Regions from separate parts of the Proteus appendicitidis genome, predicted to be linked through region 2. Evidence: predicted binding sites of a transcription regulator. Region 2 holds the regulator's gene; the other holds the start of a gene.
What was found. The regulator PhoB, encoded in region 2, activates phosphate uptake and scavenging genes when phosphate is short. The targets are predictions, from matches to a motif close to CTGTCATAAAACTGNCNNAT.

Region 1 (6,705 bases), 1.4 Mb from region 2:
GCATTGTGTAATGCAAATGCATTGTGCGTATCGTTTAATAAAACGATTTTTTATGGGTAAATTAGTATATTTATTGAATTGATAACAATTATCATTACTATTGTTTCTTACAATAGTTTATAACGAGAATAATAAAGTGAGAATTCCTCTGATGATATGTGCATTAATGGCTTCTTTCCCTAGTTTTGCTAATTGTTTATCTGTAACAGAAGGTAAAGAAATAATTGGTCAGTTTGATAACAACAACACGTTGTGTTTTACCTCACATTTAGAGAGTGAACGTTATGCGGAACTGAATGTGAAAGGGATACAAAATCTACGTTTAGAAACCCCAAATGGCACACATATTCGTAGCTTATTAAAAGATGTTCCTGCTGATGGGCAACAAAAAGTACGCTTTTTATTGCCTAAAACTGCGAGTTATCAATTGATTGCACAAGGTGAGGAGGGAACACCATGGCAACTCACATTGACAACACAGCCTTATCAGCCATTAGATAAAGATGCCGGTATTGCACCTGTCAGTCCTCGTTTACAAATACTTGCTCATCAATTGAATCAACAAAATATTCAGGCATTTTGGCAACAAGTACGCCATGAAGGTACACCCCTTATTGAGCCTTATGATAATGATAAAAAGTTAGTGACTTTCTTATGGCAAGGTGCAAAAAAGAATGTCTATTTATTAGGATCACCCGATGGTAATCATGACCCGTTAACCCATTTAGCCAATAGTGATATTTGGTACCGCAGTTATATCGTACCTAACGATACATTAATGCAATATAAATTAGCGCCTGATGTGCCTATCATCGAAAATGCAGAGCCATTCGAACAGCGTCGCGCTATTTTAACTACAGCACAATCTGATCCGTTTAATTCCCAAAATTCTCCAAGTCAATCTGAGGATGTCTATAATCACTTTTCTTTATTGTCATTAGACAGTAACCGTGAATGCCAATTACCCGATATTCTAGATAGAACAATGAAAGGCAAGACAGACATTGTGCGTTTTCACAGCCAGATTTTAAATAATGATCGGGAGATCGCACTTTATCAACCAGCAAGAAAAATGACTGTACCTCGAATTTTAGTGTTATTCGATGGACAAACTTATCGTCGCCAATATGGTATTGATCGGTTTTTTGATAAACAGATCGAAGAAGGGAAATTGGCACCGATGATGATCTTATTTGTTGATAGTATTGATAGTGATCGTCGTAGTGTTGAGTTACCGCCAAATCCTGATTTTTACCGTTTCTTGGCCGATGAACTCTTTGTTTGGTTAGAAAAAGAGAAAGGTATTCACGTATCAGGAGAAGAAACGATTGTATCAGGCTCTAGTTATGGCGGGTTAGCATCTTCATGGGTTGCATTTAATCGTCCTGAGCGCTTTGGTAAAGTACTGAGTATGTCTGGCTCTTATTGGTGGGCGCCTGAAAATGAAGAGCCAGAATGGCTTATTCGACAATTTGAGCAAGCAGATAAAAAGCCATTACAGTTTTTCTTAGAAGCGGGGTTATTTGAAAGTCGTGGTGATAAAAGGGGGATTTTAAATAATAATCGTCATCTTAAACAGGTTTTAGAGCAAAAAGACTATCCTGTTAAATCACTCGAAATGGCCAGTGGGCATGATTATATTTCTTGGTGTGAAACCCTGTATTTAGGGGCTAAAGCATTAACTCAAGATTAAGATCACGCCTTAATGCCATGTTTTAGTACCATGCCTTAGTACCATGCTTTAATACAACGAAAGCTTATACACATATTTGCGGTATAAGCTTTTTGTTTGTCATAAGCTTGTCATAAAGTTGTCATCAAAATCACTTTTACTTTTCATTTCTCTGTCATTTAACTGCCGTAAGCTTTTTCTGACTTAAAACATTAACCCTGTTTTTTACTTTAGAGTGCAAGGAAAAAGCTATGTCTCATCGTTACCAACGTTCTATCTTATCCGTTATTGTAACAACGCTATTGGCTGGCGCGAGTTTCTCTTCTTTTGCTGCTCCCGTTGCTGCTGATGCCATTTTAGCTCAAGATCGTGCGGCAAAAGGTAATATCACGGAATTTGGCGGCGCTCGCCGTATGACTCAGGATCAAACTGAGGCATTAAAAGCAGCTTTAAATAACAACCAAGCAAAAAATGTGATCCTCTTTATTGGTGATGGGATGGGGGATTCTGAAATCACCGTTGCGCGTAACTACGCTGAAGGTGCGGGTGGTTTCTTTAAAGGTATCGATGCCTTACCAATGACGGGTCAATACACACACTATTCTTTAGACAGAAAAACCCAAAAGCCTAATTATGTGACAGATTCTGCTGCATCCGCGACAGCATGGGCTTCTGGTGTGAAAACCTATAATGGTGCATTAGGGATTGATGTGTTTGGTAAGGATCATCAAACTATTTTGGAATTAGCGAAAGCCAATGGAAAGGCGACAGGGAACGTGACAACTTCTGAAATTCAAGATGCGACACCTGCAGCGCTGTTCTCGCATGTAACAGGACGCAAATGCTATGGCCCTGTTGAAACGTTAGAAAAATGCTCAACCAATGCCTTAGAAAATGGTGGTAGAGGTTCTATCTCTGAGCAACTTTTAGTCACTCGTGCAGATGTAACATTAGGGGGCGGTGCAAAAAGCTTTGCTCAAACTGCAGCAGCAGGTGAATACAAAGGTAAAACATTAGAGCAACAAGCAATTGAGCGTGGTTATCAAATCGTGAAAGATGCAAAATCATTAGATGCGATTTCGCTTGCGAACCAAGATAAACCCGTACTAGGTTTGTTCCATGAAGGCAATATGGATGTAGCATGGGAAGGTCCTAAAGCCACGTATCATGGTAATTTGAATAATCCACCTTTAGAGTGCAAACCTAATGCCAAGCTCGATCCAAATGCGCCAACACTGGCACAAATGACTAAAAAAGCGATCGACTTACTGAAAACCAATGAAAATGGCTTCTTCTTACAAGTTGAAAGTGCCTCTATCGATAAGCAAGATCATAATGCTAACCCTTGTGGTCAAATTGGTGAAACTGTTGCACTAGATGAAGCCGTACAAATCGGCTTAGATTTTGCAAAACAAAACGGTGATACGCTGATTATCGTGACTGCTGATCATGCTCATTCAAGCCAAATTATTGAAGCTGACGTGAAATCCAGTGGGTTAACACAAGCACTTATCACCAAAGATGGTGCAGTTATGGTGGTGAATTACGGTAACTCAGAAGAAGAGTCACAAGAGCATACTGGGGCGCAATTGCGGGTTGCCGCTTATGGTCCACATGCTGCGAATGTGGTTGGATTAACTGACCAAACAGACTTGTTTTTCACCATGCGTGATGCAATGGGTCTGAAGTAAGTTCAAGTTGAATTTATAGTCTGTCTGAACTTGTAGTCGAATTGCCTTACTAAATTGTTATATTTTCGCGCGACTTAGAGAGATACCCTCTGGTCGCGTTTTTTTATTAAGAATGGAGCCTGTCTAAAATAAAATGATAATAAATCAATAGGTTATTTACAGGCTGATTTTGAAAGTTACACATTCTCTGCTATAATTAACAGAATTTACAAATTAATCTATGTAATATTCTCACTTCTCCATTGATTATTGTACTTAAGTTGCAATATCTTTTTGTCTAATAACACTTTACGTTATTAAGGCATTACCCGTAAAAAATCTTTTCTCAGATAGATTATCTGCTCGTGGTCTTTCTCTTTTTTATGAGATTGAAGGAGAACAGAGTCAAACAAACAACGATAAGAATAAGGTTATTTTTTTATGCTGACACTGCTTCATTTACTCTCATCTGTCGCGCTTCTTGTCTGGGGAACTCATATTGTTCGTACTGGCATTATGCGTGTCTTCGGCTCTGATTTGCGCCGAATTTTAGGTAAAAGTATTAATAAAAAATCCAATGCTTTTCTTGCGGGTGTTGGTGTCACCGCATTAGTCCAAAGTAGTAATGCGACGGCGCTTTTAGTGATCTCTTTTGTGACACAAGGGTTGATTTCGATTACACCGGCACTTGTTATTATGCTAGGGGCAGATGTGGGTACTGCACTGATGGCGCGTGTGCTGACGTTTGATCTTTCTTGGTTATCGCCACTGCTTATCCTTATTGGTGTTATTACTTTTTTAAGCCGTAAAAAAGAGCGAGTAGGGCAACTAGGACGTGTAGGTATTGGTCTTGGTTTGATTTTGTTGGCTTTACAACTCATTGTGACATCGGCAGAACCCATTATGCACGCAAGTGCAGTCCAAGCTATTTTTACTTCTCTTAGTGGCGATACTATTTTAGCGCTATTGGTGGGTGCGCTCTTTGCAATGGTGAGTTACTCAAGCCTTGCGGCTGTGTTGTTAACAGCGACATTAAGTGCAACAGGATTAATGCCATTGTATATCAGCCTCTCTATTGTAATTGGCTCTAATATTGGTAGTGGTTTGCTGGCATTAATCAGTAGTCGAGGACAAAGTGTTGCCTCTCGACAAGTTGTGTTGGGGAGTTTGTTTTTTAAACTGATTGGTGCATTGATTGTTTTACCATGGATAACCTATCTTGCTTCTGAAATACAAAAATATGGATTTTCACCGGCTGAAATCGTTATCTATTTTCATGTTATTTATAATCTTGCTCGCTGTATTTTGATGATCCCTTTTGTCGGCATAATGGCGAAATTATGTCAGCGACTCATTCCTGAATTACCGACTACGGGATCTGAAATGGCACCGCGTTATTTAGATCAATCTGCTATTGATACGCCTTCATTGGCAATTGCTAATGCGGTTAGAGAATCGCTACGATTAGGTGATGTGATAGAACAAATGCTGCAACGTTTTACTGCCTTAATGGAAGGCGATCGTCTGCAAAAAAGGGAAATTAGCCAGTTAGAAGAAGAGGTAGAATTACTCCACAGCAGCATTAAATTGTATATGGCACAAATTCAACAGCATGATCTGGGAACTGAAGATTCCCGGCGTTGGGCTGAAATTATTGATACCGCGATGAATTTACAACAATCTTCCGCTATCATTGCGCGTATGTCGGCTGAAGTGGTGAGTAAAGGTTTAAATCACCACTTATTTTTATCGGAGGAAGGGCGTCGTGAGTTACAGACACTCCTTGAGCGTCTGCAAAGTAATCTGAATCTGGCGATGTCGGTATTTGTTTCCGGCAACATGGAACATGCTCGTAAATTGCGTCGAGCAAAACATCGTTTCCGTTTACTCAACCAGCGTTACTCGTTTGCACATGTAGAACGTCTTCATTTGCATAATATGCAAAGCATTGAAACCAGTTCACTGCATACTAGTTTGCTTGGTGATATGAAACGGTTGAATTCCTTGTTCTGTGCTGTGGCTTATCACGCACTAGAACGAAGTGAATCATCATCAGAACAGGTTAATCTTTAATAATGAAATACACTATTCGTCAATTAACACGAAATGAAATCCCACAAGTATGGGCAATTGATAGAACCGAGCTTATTGAAAAGCTATATGTCTTAAAAGAAGGAACGTTGCGTTTATCAGAGCAACGCTTTGATATGAAAGGTTGGCCAGAAGGTGAAGCAGAGCATTACACACCTGTTTTACTTGAAAGTTTTGATCGAGGTGCCGCTTTCTGGGGTGTTTTTAAACAAGATCAGTTGGTCGCAGCAGCAAGTGTTGATCCACAAAAACGAGGTCAAAATAACGCTTTACTTCAACTCTCTTTTTTACATGTTAGCCACCAGCAACGTGGGCAAGGTTTAGCGCGAATATTATTTGATTATTGTGTGGAATATGCGAAGAAAAAAGGGGCTGGTGGGTTATATATCTCATCAACACCTTCTGAAAATAGCGTGAATTTTTATCAGCATTTAGGGTGTCGTTTAATTGATATTCCTGATCCTGAACTTTATGAAAGAGAGCCTGAAGATATTCATTTAGTCTTTCATTTTATCGAGACAAATAACACTTAATTTCGTTTATTGACTACGATAACAACATAATAAAATGCAATGCCTTATCGTGAAAATGATAAGGCATTTTTTATGTACCATACTAAAAAATAGACATAACCATTTAAAAAATAAGGATATAAGGTAAGTTTTTTTTCTTTATATAAGTTGATTTAGCATGGTGGTTATATAATAATGAAAATCATTATCATTAATGGTGGGTTATTATGGCTAAACCAACGCGCTTATCTCCAGTTACGTCTTGGACATCTCGTATTAGTTTATGGGAAATGTTGGCTATTTCTTCCTTACTAACGGTGATTATGCATTCTATTGCAGGAACGGCTGCATTTACGCTGGTTTTAGTCGTTTCAATGCTGTTATCAACATTTATGTTATTCCACAAAAAATTACAAATGTGGGTAATGATCCCCGCTGGCGTTGTATTAACCTATAGCTTGATGACACTTTTAGTCGCGTATTACGGATAGAGAAAAGAATATTCAGCGTGTAATCGAATGGGTGTTATTACAGAAAAAAAAGAAGGGTTATTGAGTGGTGCGAAGAGGGGGACTTGAACCCCCACGTCCGTAAGAACACTAACACCTGAAGCTAGCGCGTCTACCAATTCCGCCATCCTCGCAGTCTTACTCAATTAATTTTACATACATTGTCTGTTTGGTGCGAAAGGGGGGACTTGAACCCCCACGTCCGTAAGGACACTAACACCTGAAGCTAGCGCGTCTACCAATTCCGCCAC
Region 2 (8,789 bases):
AGGCTATCGAGAGCATCTAATGCAATATCTAAGGTGTCAGGATCTAATGTGCCAAAGCCTTCATCTAGAAAGAGTGATTCGATTTGTGTTTTGTTACTGACCAAATCCGACAGCGCTAAAGCGAGCGATAAACTGACTAAGAAACTTTCACCACCAGAGAGCGTGCGAGTATCCCGCAAAGCATCAGCTTGCCATGTATCGGCAATTTGTAGTTCAAGGCTTGCTGGTGTTTTGCGTTGCAAGAAATAACGTCCATGAAGCTTTTCTAAACGACGATTGGCCAAATAAATTAGATGATCAAGCGTTAAGCCTTGGGCAAAACGGCTGAATTTATCTCCTGATGCAGATCCCACCAATTCATTTAAATAGCTCCAATCATCAAACTGAGATTGCTGTTTCGTTATTTTGTCGAGCAAGGTTTGTTGTTCTTTACGTTTTTCTTCATCTGTACGCAGTTGCTCTTGAAGACGAAACTTGGTTTCTTGTGTATGCACTAGCTGTGTTTCTAGTGCCAATAAATGTGCCGTGATTTGTTCAATATTTTGCTCAGTTGATAATAAAGGTTGTTGTAGCAAGTGTTGTTGATATGCCTTTTCTTGTGTATCTAGACGTGTTTTCTCTTGCAACAACTTATCAAGCCGTTGTTTTTGTTGCTCTTGTAAGCGATTTCTTTCCTCGACGGATAACAGAGAGGCTAAAAATGCATTTTCGTCAGTAAACGGGCTATTTTTTAACGCATATTGATATTGTTCAATAATGTCTTGTGAGCGTGTTTGCAACCGTTGTCGCGATTTTTCATTTTCCTGATATTGACCAATAAGCTGATTTAAACGGACTTCGAGTCGGTTTTTCTCTTCGCTATATTGCTCAATTTGCTTTTGTAACAACTGACTCTGTTTATCTAACTCATTACGTGCATCTTCGGTGGTTTGTATCCCGAATAAAGCGTGGCGTTGTGCTTTTAGTTGTTCTTGTTGCTGATGCAGTTTTTGTAACTGGATCAAAACAGCATCAAGTTCTTTTTGCGTTTCAGATAAATAGCGTTTTCTCTCTTCCTGCGTTAATAACAATTCGCGGATTGTTTGTTGTAATTCGTGATGTGTTTTTAAGGTTGATTGATATTGTTGGCTCTCTTTTTTACGCGCAGTAAGCCATTGAATTTTGTCTTCAAACTCTTGTAATTCATAACCTTGTTGTTTGACTAGAGATTGCAGATCCTGCGTTAATAGGGCTTGTTGTTGAAGATATTGCGCTGTTTGTTGTTGTTTATTGGAAACTTCTTTCTGTTGTTGCGCAAATTCATTTTGTTGATGAAGGATCGCTTGCTGTTGTTGATTAAATTGTTCTTTGGCATCAGATAGCAACTTGTATTCTTGCTGAATTTTGACTTCTAATTGTTGATAACTAATTCGTTTTTGTGTCAGTAAATTATCTTCTTTCTCAAGGGCTGAATCTAATTGAGTTAAAGCCGTTTCTTCACAGTCAACATCTGGTAATGCGTAAGTTTGAGCTAAAATCTGCCATTGCTGTTTTAATGACGCAATATCTTGTGTTAGCTGCTCAAGATCGCGACTTAATTTTTCGTTTTGAACTTCAAAACTAGCACACTGTGTTTTTTGTTCCACTAACGTTATTGTTAATGTATGCACTTGCTGTGTTAAGTTATCTAAACGTGATTTTGTTTCATCCGTTTGAATTTCTTTATATTTTTCAACATAAGGATGCTCGGTTGAACCACAAACAGGACATGGGTTGTCTTTAACTAAACGTTGTCTCTCTTCTTCATATTCCGCTAACTTCCTTATTAGCAGATAATTATCGTTTAAGTCTTTAAGGTGTTGTTCTTTCTCTTTTAAAACAGTGTCATTTTTGTGAATATTTTCAGTCAGCATGGCTATTTTTTGCTGATTGTCTGACTGCGTTTGTTGGTACTGATGTTCAGTTTTTATAGCGCGCTGTAATTGAGCCTGTACTCCCATTAGTTTTGTGAGAGCATTTCTTTGTTGTGAAATTTGTTGTGAACGATGAGGAATATCTGCAATAGCATCCGCTTTATTTTGTTGCTCAAGTTGCGTTTGTAATTCGCTTAATTGTTGTTGCTGTAAATTAAGCGTGTGCTGTTGAGCTTCTAGCGTTTTCGTCGCTTTTTCTAATTCGAGTTTAAGTAAGCATTCTTTTTCTTGTTCTGCTTTTTCACTTTTCTGACTAATTCGATATTTCTCTGTAATTTCATCATATTGCTCAAAATAACGCTGCCATAACGGTAAGTTTTCAGCAAGTTGAGCATGAGCGGTATGCTGATTTAAATATTCATTTAATTCATTAAATTGCTTTTGTGATCCCGCTAATTTGGCTTCTGTTAACTGTATTTTTTCCAGATATTCTGATTGCGTTTTTTCTAGCGTATTTTTTTGCTGTGTTTTTACTGAAATATCTTGTTGTAGCAAGATTAACTGATTATCCAATGGCGCGACTTTTTCACGTATAAGCTGCAAGGTTTGCTGTTTTTTCTCATCGTGTTGTTTAAATGTATTTCGAGCCTCGACTAAATGCTGATTAATAGGTTGGCTCTGTTGTTCAATAAGCTGTTTTTCCGCTGTTAGTGTTGAGAGTTGTGACTCAATATAGGTTTGTTCTTTTAATAGACGATTTTTTTCATCGTAAATTGGGCGAATTTTTTCTGCTGGTTCACTATTTTCAAGACGTTGAATATCAGGTTTAGCAGAAACTAATGCTTCCTGTGCTAAATTAACCTCATTTTGTGCTAATGCTTTATTTTTATTGAGTTCTATTTCTTTTTCTTGCCACTGTTTTGCTGCTTGATATTCCTGTTGTTCTTTTTGTAATAAACTCTCTTTGGCAAAAAGATCCGTTTGTTCAGTTAATAGAGCTTGGCGAGCATTTTCATCTAATAACGCCATCGTTTCGGCTTGCTGTTTTAGTGTTTTTAATGCTTGTTCTTCTTCTCGCCAATGTTTAAAGATAGACTGAGAAATATGACGATAAATATCTGTGCCAGTGAGTTCTTCGAGTAATTCAGCGCGAGATTTATCATCTGCATTTAAAAAAGCCGCAAATTGCCCTTGGGAAAGCAACATAGATTTAGTGAAACGATCAAAATCAAGACCAGTGATATTAATGATCATCTCTTTCACTTGGCTTATCTTGCTTGCTAATATTTTGTCTTCGCCTCCTGTGGTATTGATTTTAACCAGTTCTGCCTGCGGTGCTTGAAGGTTGCCATCTTCTTTATAATTAGCTCGACGTTGTTCCCAAAATGCTCGATAAGCCACACCTTTAACTTCAAATTCAACTTCAGCCAAACACTCCGCGGTGTGGCGTGTCATTAACTCATTTTGTGATTGTGTGACTTTATCTAATCGTGGAGTTCGGTGATAAAGCGCTAAACTAATCGCATCTAACAGCGTGGTTTTCCCCGCCCCCGTAGGACCTGTAATCGCAAATAATCCATTGCTGATAAAAGGCTCTTGGTTAAAGTTAATCTTCCACTCGCCTTTTAAGGAGTTAATATTTTTAAATCGCAGACTTAAGATTTTCATTATGCTTCGTTATCCTCTTTCTCTGCCATTTCAACTGCTTGTTTAAATAATGTTGTTAAACGAGTTTTAGTTTCTTCTGAATCAAACTCATGTTGTTCTAAGCGTCTTTCAAAAACATCATAAACGGTTAATTCGGCCAGTGTTTCGTTTTCATTTTGAGTGAATGCTTGGCGCTGTTTTCTCGCTCTTCTTAATAAGATCACATCAAAAAGCGGATCGTTAGTTAGCTCTTGAATACGGGTTTGTATGTCACTGAGATAATCTTGTGTTGAAACTTCGATATCCAACCAAATAGTGGTATCTATTTCGCCGTATTGTTTTTTTAAATCCTCAAGTTGTATCGCTATCTCTTTTAATGAACCACTAATCGTGCGTAGTAATTGAAACTCAGGGATAGGTAATAGTGTGAGGTTAGTTAATTTGTCTTGCTCAAAATCGATAAGGCAGACACTTTTCTGTTGCCCACTCTCATCAAAACTTAAAGGAATAGGGGAGCCACTATAACGAATATGACCGGACTTATTCATCACTTGAGGACGATGAATATGACCAAGGGCGATATAGTCAAATTCAGGAAATAGGGTTGCTGAAAAGGCTTCTAAGGTGCCGATATAAATTTCACGGACAGAATCTGTCACACTCGCGCCAATTGTGGTGAGGTGACCTGTTGCAATAATGGGAATATCGACATTTAATTGCTGACGTAATTCAAGGGCTGTTTGATATTGAGCTTGATAATATTCAGCAATCGCTTCTTTTAAGGCGGTTTGTTTTTCAGCACCTGATTGCCCACTTTTACTGCTGATCATATCTCTAGGACGTAGATAAGGGATTGCACACAGCAATGCTCCCGGAGTGCTATCTTTTTGAGGAAGAATTAGCGGTGCTTGTGGTGTTTCAGTATGAACATTGGCAATAACCGTCGTATTTAAACACGCCAAGAGTGATTTTGATTCATTTAGTGTCGCCACAGAGTCGTGATTACCACCTAGAATAACAAGCTGACATTGTGTATCTCGAATAGCGACGACAAAACGGTTATAAAGCTCTCGGGCATAGCTTGGAGGGGAGCCAGTATCAAAAATATCACCTGCAACAATCAGTGCATCGACTTGGTAATGTTTTATTTGTGCTAATAACCAATCAAGAAACTGTTGATGTTCTTTAGCTCGAGTCTTAGTAAAAAAATATTGCCCTAAATGCCAGTCTGATGTGTGAATAATCCGCATTGCTATCCCTCTTTTTTATCTGATGAAGAGTATAGCGCACCTTACTTTTTTAGTGAAAACTCAACAATAAGCCTTTTTTTTGAGTGATATCTCACCAAAAAGTAATTTATTTACCTTAACAACGGGGATCTATTTCAGTAATGTTAAGGTTAGTCATAAATCTGTCATAAAACTGCATCATAATCATTTTGACCCTCTATATACATTACACAGGATAGAGTATGGCAAGGCGTATTCTTGTTGTTGAAGATGAAACCGCAATTCGAGAGATGATCTGTTTTGTTTTAGAACAAAATGGTTTTCAACCCATTGAAGCAGAAGACTATGATTCTGCATTGAGCTTTCTTATTGATCCTTACCCTGATTTAGTTTTATTAGATTGGATGATCCCCGGAGGATCAGGCTTACAAGTAATAAAACAGATGAAGCGGGAAAGTAATACTCGTGATATTCCCATTATTATGCTAACGGCAAAAGGGGAAGAAGAAGATAAAGTCCAAGGGTTAGAAACGGGAGCTGATGATTATGTTATCAAACCGTTTTCACCTAAAGAGCTTGTTGCCCGAGTGAAAGCGATTTTACGGCGTTTATCACCGATGTCAGCGGAAGATATTATTGAATTCAATGGACTCGGTCTTGATCCTGTTTCTCACCGTGTCACAAGTCAAGATAAGCCGATTGATATGGGACCCACCGAATTTAAACTCCTGCACTTTTTTATGACTCATCCTGAACGCGTATACAGCAGAGAACAACTGCTAAACTACGTTTGGGGAACCAATGTTTATGTCGAAGACCGTACTGTTGATGTGCATATTCGTCGTTTACGTAAGGCTATTGAAGAAGATGGCCATGACAGAATGATACAGACCGTACGTGGAACGGGATATCGTTTCTCTGCCCGTTTCTAAGTCAATATGGGAGTAATCGTCAGGTGTTAGAACGACTATCGTGGAAAGCCCTCGTTTGGGGGCTATGTCTATTTTGCTTACCTGCCTTTATATTATCGCTTTTTATTGGGCATCTTCCTTGGCTGCTGGTGGTATCGCTTCTCAGCGCTCTTGTGTGGCATGCCTATAATTTGCTGAAATTATCTAAATGGTTATGGTTAGATCGCTCTGTATTGCCTCCAGAAGGAAGAGGAGGATGGGAGCCTATTTTTTATGGCATTCGACAGACCCAACAACGTAATCGTAAACGACGCAGAGAATTAGGCGATTTAATTAAACGTTTTAGAAGTGGCGCCGAAAGCTTACCCGATGCTGTTGTGATGATGACAAATGAAGGGAATATTTTTTGGTGTAATAGCCTAGCTCAACATTTATTAGGCTTTCGCTGGCCTGAAGATAACGGGCAAAATATTTTTAACTTATTACGTTATCCTGATTTTTTGCACTATTTTACCGCAGGCGATTTTAGTCGCCCTTTAACCATTTCACTAAATAATGGCTCTATTGTTGAATTCCGTGTGATGCCATATAGCGAAGATCAGCGCTTGATGGTGGCGCGTGACGTGACAGAAAAAAATAAACTAGAAAACTCACGACGTGACTTTTTTGCTAATGTCAGTCACGAGTTAAGAACACCGTTAACCGTTATTCAAGGTTATCTTGAAATGATGGAAGAAAATAGCGTAACAAAACCCGCAGAGCATAAGGCGATAGTCACGATGCAAGAGCAAGCTAAACGGATGGATACGCTTGTTCAGCAACTCTTACAACTTTCTCGTATTGAATCTGCTCCTCATATTGATTTAAACAAGATTGTTGATATTCCTGCTATTTTGGCTTTATTACAACAAGAAGCGAACTCACTTAGCCAAGGTCAACATCAGATTGTTTTTGATATTGATGAACAGTGGGCAGTTCGTGGTAATGAAGAGCAATTGCGTAGTGCAGTTTCTAATTTAGTGTATAACGCCATTAATCACACTGAAGAAGGCACAACAATCAACGTGAGTTGGAAGAAAATCCCCCAAGGCATGTTATTTAGTGTTTCAGATAATGGGGCGGGGATCAGCGCTGAACATTTAACTCGTCTAACAGAGCGTTTTTATCGCGTTGATAAAGCTCGCTCTCGTCATTCTGGTGGTACTGGGTTAGGTTTGGCGATTGTGAAAAAATCGTTGCTCCATCATCACTCTCAATTGAATATTGAAAGTAAAGTCGGTGTTGGGAGCACGTTCTCTTTTATCCTTCCTCAAACATTGCTTACTGCTAAAAAAACACACTAACAGTATGTCTTTTTTAAAGCCTTTATCACTTGTATTTAATTGGTGATAGAGGCTTTTTTATCCCTTTCTTAATCTTTTTAATATCAATGAAAACTAATATCGTAGCGTTAAATTTTAATATTATTAATTAATGCTAACTTTAAATGATACCGATATTCAATATTATTGGTGGAAAAATGCACAAATCATATCATGTATATTCGATGATATATGACAGTTATAACTAGTGCTGAAAAATAGTTTAGATGATTATTCTGGTTTTTGGATTAGCTATTGCCTTTTTTCATTATAAAAGTTTTACTTGTGACCAGTTATCGGCGATTTTTTCTATTTAGCACTTAATTGCTCTATATGAAATGATTATATATGGATATTATCCTAAATAATGATGGCATGAGTCTAAATAGATATTGTTGATTTTATGTTGCGCTATATTGGCGCAATTTCACCATTATTGTAACTATATATTAACAAAACTTATGGCACATAGATTAACTTCCAGAGATATTCTGGCATTAGGGTTTATGACATTCGCCCTATTTGTTGGCGCTGGCAATATTATTTTTCCTCCAATGGTGGGTTTACAATCAGGCGAATTTGTTTGGACTGCTGCAATTGGCTTTTTGATCACCGGGGTTGGTTTACCTGTTTTAACGGTTGTCGCATTGGCAAAAGTCGGTGGGGGTATTGAGGCATTAAGCACCCCTATTGGTAAATCAATGGGATTATTATTAGCTATTGTTGCCTATCTTGCTGTGGGACCTCTTTTCGCCACGCCTCGTACTGCAACGGTTTCTTTTAAAGTAGGTATTGCTCCTTTAGTGGGTGATACAGAAATGTCATTACTGATTTATAGCATTGTCTATTTCTTAATTGTGATTGGTATTTCACTTTATCCGGGAAAATTGCTAGACAGTGTTGGTCATATTCTCGCACCGATTAAAATTCTGGCATTAGCAATATTAGGTATTGCTGCAATATTTTGGCCTGCTGGTGGTGCTATTCCGGCTACTGATGCTTATCGTGATATGGCGTTGACTCAGGGCTTTATTAACGGTTACCTCACCATGGATACATTGGGCGCTATGGTTTTTGGTATTGTTATTGTTAATGCGGCTCGCTCTCGAGGTATTGATAATTCCTCACTGTTAACACGTTATACTATGTGGGCGGGAATTATTGCTGGCGTATTATTAACTCTGATCTATTTGAGTTTATTTAAATTAGGCTCTAGCAGTGGCAGTATTATTCCGGGTGCTCAAGATGGCGCTGATATTTTACATGCTTATGTTCAGTACACTTTCGGCAATTTTGGTAGCTTCTTCTTAGCCGTACTGATTTTCTTAGCCTGTATGGTGACCGCTGTTGGCTTAACGTGTGCATGTGCAGAGTTTTTTAGCCGTTATTTGCCTATCTCTTATCGTGTATTAGTGTTGATCTTGGCGGTATTCTCAGCCGTTGTATCAAACTTAGGATTAAGCAAACTTATTGAGTTTTCTATTCCTGTATTGATTATGATTTATCCGCCTTGCATTGTGATTATTTTAATGAGTTTCACATTACGTTTATGGAATAATCCAAGTCGTATTATCGCACCGGCAATGGCGGTTAGCTTATTTTTCGGTATTTTTGATGCAATAAAAGCCTCTGACTATCTGAAACATTTATTACCAGACTGGGCAACTAAATTGCCATTAAGTGAACAGGGATTAGCATGGCTCATTCCCGTAGTGGTGACGATTGTTGTGTGCGGTATTTACGATAAAG

Region 1: the regulator PhoB is predicted to act here: its motif matches at 1,845-1,864, upstream of phoA (alkaline phosphatase).

The regions. Positions count from the first base shown of each region.
Region 1 covers NZ_CP127389.1:3,474,394-3,481,098, reverse strand. Annotated here, with positions in the region: gene QQS39_RS15990 (alpha/beta hydrolase-fold protein) at 137-1,693, shown strand; gene phoA (alkaline phosphatase) at 1,924-3,363, shown strand; gene QQS39_RS15980 (Na/Pi cotransporter family protein) at 3,784-5,415, shown strand; gene QQS39_RS15975 (GNAT family N-acetyltransferase) at 5,418-5,966, shown strand; gene QQS39_RS15970 (DUF1435 family protein) at 6,173-6,436, shown strand; tRNA gene QQS39_RS15965 (tRNA-Leu) at 6,502-6,588, opposite strand; tRNA gene QQS39_RS15960 (tRNA-Leu) at 6,625-6,705, opposite strand, start outside.
Region 2 covers NZ_CP127389.1:741,331-750,119, forward strand. Annotated here, with positions in the region: gene QQS39_RS03455 (AAA family ATPase) at 1-3,560, opposite strand, end outside; gene sbcD (exonuclease subunit SbcD) at 3,560-4,789, opposite strand; gene phoB (phosphate regulon transcriptional regulator PhoB) at 5,011-5,700, shown strand; gene phoR (phosphate regulon sensor histidine kinase PhoR) at 5,724-7,022, shown strand; gene brnQ (branched-chain amino acid transport system II carrier protein) at 7,502-8,789, shown strand, end outside.